2 regions of the Vibrio sp. 1978 genome follow, and region 2 is predicted to be linked to the other one. Evidence: riboswitches for the same ligand, from Rfam matches in the RefSeq annotation. Region 2 holds a riboswitch; the other holds the start of a gene.
The links. A riboswitch is a leader RNA that binds a small molecule or an ion and turns the genes downstream of it on or off. The one in region 2 is predicted to bind thiamine pyrophosphate.
Positions count from the first base shown of each region.

Region 1: linked by a shared signal. The riboswitch ahead of thiD (bifunctional hydroxymethylpyrimidine kinase/phosphomethylpyrimidine kinase) and the one ahead of thiC (phosphomethylpyrimidine synthase ThiC) in region 2 are both predicted to bind thiamine pyrophosphate.

Region 1 covers NZ_JAWPOP010000007.1:3,414-6,443, forward strand. Annotated here, with positions in the region: gene R8N49_RS08865 (TldD/PmbA family protein) at 1-1,212, opposite strand, end outside; TPP riboswitch at 1,524-1,631, shown strand; gene thiD (bifunctional hydroxymethylpyrimidine kinase/phosphomethylpyrimidine kinase) at 1,729-2,586, shown strand; gene R8N49_RS08875 (ABC transporter ATP-binding protein) at 2,576-3,030, shown strand, end outside.
Region 2 covers NZ_JAWPOP010000037.1:623-3,652, forward strand. Annotated here, with positions in the region: gene R8N49_RS22830 (multicopper oxidase family protein) at 1-1,216, shown strand, start outside; gene crcB (fluoride efflux transporter CrcB) at 1,340-1,723, shown strand; TPP riboswitch at 1,784-1,882, shown strand; gene thiC (phosphomethylpyrimidine synthase ThiC) at 2,046-3,030, shown strand, end outside.

The DNA of each region.
Region 1 (3,030 bases), on a different contig from region 2:
CAGAGGCTTGGTGATTTTGCCATTTTCAATGAGGTAGGCTTCACGAACAGCAAAGTTAAACTCCCCCGTACCCGGTTGAACAGAGCCACCGCCCATCTTCTTCGCATAGATACCACGTTCGATGCCTGCCAGCATGTCATTAAGTGAATGCTCGCCCTCTTCGATAAAGGTGTTACGCATGCGCGAGGTTGGTGCGAACTTGTAGTTTTGACGACGACCAGAACCCGTAGGCTCATAACCTGTCTTCATGCCACCCATTTTATCGACCATGAAGCTGGTTAGCTTACCGTCTTTGATCAGTTGAGTGCGCTGAGTCTTCATACCTTCATCATCAATGTGAATCGAGCCCCATTCGTTGGTCATGGTGCCATCATCGACTGCATTCACTGCGGTGTGAGCAACCATTTCGCCCATCTTGTCGTGGAAGACTGATGCTTTCTTCGCAACTGAAGTGGTTTCTAGCAAGTGACCACATGCTTCATGGAAGATAACGCCGCCAAAGCCGTTACCAATCACCACCGGCATTTCACCCGATGGACAAGCATCCGCGCCAAGTTTTACTAACGCTTGCTGCGCGATAGTTTGACCTAGCTCTTTGGCATCAAGCTGTTCACTGAATTCCCAACCAGCAAGAGCGCCAGGACCTTCCATACCAGAAGACTGCTCATTACCTTTTTGCGCGACAGTGTTACCAGCAACACGAATGTAGTGGCGAGTATCGTCAACGTGTAGACCTTCTGAGTTGAAGATAGACACTTGTTGCTCGCGCTGAAGAACGCTGCCAATAAACTGGCTGATATGTTCACTCTCAGCACGTGCGGCTTGGTCAACTTTCAATAGAAACGCGATTTTTGAATCTAGGTTAGCATCCTTACCTAGCGGCATGCGGCAACCATGTTGGATTGGGTAGCGGTTCAAATTCAAAGAACCCGCTGACGCGATTTGCTCACGCTTGTCTTTTGCAGCAAGCAGCGAGGTTACGCGCTTTAGTTCGGCTTCATCTGTGCTGTTGGTGTAACCGTAAAGCACCTTATGACCGAAAAAAAGACGAATACCGATACCAAAATCGATACCCGAGTTAACCTTATCCACTTCACCAGATGCGATCTGGACAGTGTTGGTTTGGTGATGTTCAACGAATAGTTCAGCGAAATCAGCCCCCAAAAAGAGCGCATGATCGATCACTGACTTCGCTGTTACAGAATTAAGCATGAAGTCTCCTTGCTCGATGATCGTCTTAGCCTTCCTAATTAACTGTGAAAAAGTTCAACAAAGTTAAATTGGCAACACGTTAAATTTTAACAGTTTTTTAACCTTGTTTTGTGCTAATCCTTGCTTAACGAGACCACGATTATTTATTAAATATTCCAGGTTCTGCTCATTCACCAGAGCGTTGCACTAGTAAATTCCACCCAGCAAACCATTTAGGTGCTTACTTTATCACTCACCTCGCATAATTGAATACTCATTATAATTACGCTCAAAAAACGTATCCCTTCCGCAATGGTCCTGCTATCATCCGAACGAAATAGTCGGGGGGCCACACGACAAGTGTTGGCTGAGATCGAAATTCGAGACCCGTTGAACCTGATTCAGTTAGCACTGACGTAGGGAACTATGCACACTTTGCCTTTCGTCGCCCCTCTTAGGTAAGCGATAGCGATCGAAAAATCGATCTATCTGCAACGGTCAAAGTCAGTTCCTATACGTCTTGTAGTAGGAGCGACCATGACGCAGCAATCACAACCTCATTCACATCACACGCCAGCCTTGCCTACCCCTATCGTATTGACCATCGCGGGCTCAGACAGTGGTGGCGGTGCAGGTATTCAAGCCGACATCAAAGCGATGTCCGCAACCGGCAGTTTTGCTTGCTCGGTAATCACGGCGATTACTTCGCAAAATACCCAAGGCGTTTCTGCGATTTTCCCCATTCCTCTCGACCATGTAGAGAGCCAACTTGATGCAGTATTTACCGACCTCAACATCGTTGCAGTCAAAGTGGGCATGCTGGCAGATTCCAACATCATCAAAGTCGTTGCAGACAAAATTAAACAATACCAGCCAAAACACCTCGTGATTGACCCTGTGATGGTGGCCACCAGCGGCGATCTATTACTGGAACAGTCGGCAATCAGCACTTTAAAAGAAGAATTGATTCCGCTCGCAGACATCATTACCCCTAACCTACCCGAAGGCGCAGCATTGACGGGTAAGCCAATGCCTCAATCAGAATCTGAAATGAACGATATGATTGCTGACTTGCGCGCATTAGGGGCAAAAGCGGTGCTGTTAAAAGGCGGTCATCTGGAAAAAGACAAAAACAGCAACGATCTGCTGATCATGCAAGACAATGCCGAGTTAATTAGCGCTAAACGCTTTCCAACCAAAAACACCCATGGCACAGGCTGCACACTGTCTTCTGCTATCGCGTCTTACCTTGGTCAAGGCAACAACCTGCACAAAGCGGTGCACCTTGGTAAGCAGTACATCAGCCAAGCTATCGCACACGCTGACGAATTGGATGTCGGTAAAGGTCATGGTCCTGTGAACCATTTTTTTGCAGGTCACACGCATGTGCGCTAATGCACTCGGCATTCAGCTTACCGAAGCAAGTCTGCAATACAAAGACAGCCAAACACCAACATTAGCTGGGTTGAGTATGACCATCCCTGCCAATCAATGGACGGTGTTACTTGGTCGCAGTGGTTGCGGAAAAACGACGATCCTTCGTTATCTAGCGGGTTTGTTAGACGACAAAGTTGAATGGCATGGCGAGTTAACGACCACGGATGGCATCACCTTACACAAGCGTATTGCCTACATGGCGCAGCAAGACTTGTTACTGCCGTGGTTAAATGTGTTAGACAACGTCTGCCTCAGTTCTCGATTTTCTCAAGACCAATCACCAGAGCAAAATAGACAACGTGCACTGACTTTACTAAGCCAAGTGGGACTCGCCGATTACGCGGATGCTAAGCCAGCTCAGCTCTCTGGCGGCATGAGACAACGTGTTGCCCTTGCTCGCAC
Region 2 (3,030 bases):
CGTACTCGCATTTAATGGTTCGATTCCAGCGCCTACGATTCGTTGTCGCCAAGGCGAGAAAGTTATAATTAGGTTTACTAACAAGCTTTCAGAGCCGACTACAATCCACTGGCATGGCTTGCGAATCCCTATTGAAATGGATGGTGTACCTTTCTTAAGCCAGCCGCCTATCATGCCGGGTGAAACATTCGCTTATGAATTTACACCGCCAGATGCAGGCACGTTTTGGTATCACCCCCACATGAATAGCGTTAAGCAACTTGGTATGGGCTTAGTTGGGCTAATTATCGTTGAAGAGGCTGAGCCTGTTCTATTTGATGAAGAACAGGAAATAGTTCTAAAGCATTGGCATTTAGACAAACAAGGTCAGTGGAAGAACCTTATGGTACCGCGCTTGAGCGCTCGTATGGGGACTCCCGGAGAGTGGAGTAGCGTCAATGGTGTGCATGAACCTGTTTATACGCTGAAGCAGAATGCTACCACGCGATTAAGAATTGCTAATGTCGATAACACCATTACTTACCCGATCGCTATTGAAGGTGCAGAGGCTTGGGTTATCGCTATTGATGGTAACCCTGTTAAAACGCCTTACAAGCTCACTCAGCATAAAATTGGTCCAGGAATGAGGTTAGATGTCGGATTGATTGCTCCAAAGGCTGGAAAACGTGTTTATGTGCGTCAAATGAAAGGACGCTTCCCATTCCCTTTGTGCGAGTTTGACGTTGTTGAGTCTGATCTGTCGAACAACCAGAAACTGCCTTTATTACCTCTCAACCCTGTGCCAGCTCTCGATTTGAAAAATGCAGAGCAAATCGATTATGTGTTTGAGTGGGAGGGGGCGATCACTCCTGCTGATAAATCGGGCAAAGCGATCCCCCAATTCTGGCTGATGAACAAACGGGCTTGGGAGGGAATGAGCAAAGATAATATTCCAGCGCCGCTTTCAACATTGGAGATGGGAAAAACCTATATCTTCAACCTAAAGAACGTCACCCAATATCATCATCCTATTCATCTTCATGGACACACATTTACGGTTCTTGAGTTAGATGGCAAAAAACTCGACGAACCGTTTCATACCGATACGGTCTTACTTGGAAAAAACGGCAGTGCGAAAGCGGCATTTGTTGCAGATAACCCAGGGCGTTGGATGTACCATTGTCATGTAATTGAACATATGAAGACGGGTTTGATGGGTTACATTGAAGTAAAGTGACTCCCGTAACTTTTAAAATCTTGATAAGTTTTAAGCGCTATACTTTGCTGAATTCTAAGATTGTATAATCACTATTGCCGTAAATTTGATTACAATGTCGCCATTAACTTTTCTGGGGGAATTATGGGACAACTATCCGTTTTGGGTTTTATTGCATTGGGTGGTGCATTTGGTGCATGTTCTCGTTACTTAATTTCTGAACTTTGTGTCATTTTATTGGGGCGTGGTTTTCCATATGGTACGTTAACCGTTAACGTTGTTGGCTCATTTATGATGGGCTTATTGATAGCAGCTTTCGATAATGAACTTTTGGCAACGGAACCTTGGCGACAAGTGATTGGCTTGGGTTTTTTAGGCGCACTAACGACGTTTTCCACCTTCTCGATGGATAATGTTTTGCTTATGCAGCAGGGCGCTTTCTTTAAGATGGGGTTGAACGTATTGTTGAATGTCGTGTTAAGTATTTCAGCTGCGTGGATAGGCTTTCAATTATTGATGCGCAGCTAGCAAAGTAGTTAAAAATTGAACAGGTCGGCTTGGTTTCACCAAGCCGTTTTTATATACTGACATCACTTGTCGGAGTGCCATAAGGCTGAGACCGTTAATTCGGGATCCGTTGAACCTGATCAGATTAGAATCTGCGAAGGGAACAAGAGAAGATATTCACACCGGAGTTCTTTCTGGTTGATCTATCAAAAGTCGAATGTTGTTACAGGCAAATATCGTAAGCTTTAACTAGCCTTAATTTGACTCCTCTTGTCGCATCTATCCGCCAAGCATTTTTATCCAATTACTTTTTATCTAGTATAACAAAGCAAGGAAAAATGCTATGTCGAGTCGCAAACAAGCGAGACTGGAAGCAAAACAGTTCATTGATACACTCTCGGTACAACCGTACCCCAATTCAAGCAAAGTCTACGTAGAAGGCTCACGTCCAGATATTCGTGTGCCAATGCGTGAAATATCACTCGCTGATAGCCTTATTGGAGGCACAAAAGAAGCGCCTATTTTCGAGCCTAATGAGCCAGTACGCGTTTACGATACCTCGGGTGTATACACAGATCCAGAGCACACCATAGACCTCTATAGCGGCTTACCTAAGCTGAGAGAAGGGTGGATTGAAGAGCGTGCCGATACTGAGCTACTTGATGAAGTAAGCTCGGTGTACACCAAAGAACGCTTAGAAGACGAAACACTAGACGATCTTCGTTACGGTAATCTACCACGTATTCGACGTGCCAAAGATGGCCATTGTGTGACCCAATTGCACTATGCTCGCAAAGGTATTATTACCCCAGAAATGGAATATATCGCGCTGCGTGAAAACATGGGGCGTGCCAAGTATCGCGATGAAGTGCTGAATCAACAGCATCCGGGTCAAAGCTTTGGTGCGAACCTACCAAAGGACATTACTGCAGAGTTTGTGCGTAAAGAAGTCGCCGAAGGTCGCGCTATTATCCCTTCTAATATCAACCACCCAGAATCCGAACCAATGATCATTGGGCGTAACTTTTTGGTCAAAGTGAACGCCAACATCGGTAACTCATCGGTCACTTCTTCGATTGAAGAAGAAGTAGAGAAACTAGTGTGGGCGACGCGCTGGGGTGGCGATACCGTTATGGATCTCTCTACTGGACGCAATATTCACGAAACTCGCGAGTGGATTCTACGTAACAGTCCGGTTCCGATCGGTACCGTGCCAATGTACCAAGCGCTTGAGAAAGTGAACGGTGTTGCGGAAAACCTTAACTGGGAAGTGATGCGCGATACCCTGATTGAGCAAGCAGAGCAGGGCGTTGACTACTTTACTATCC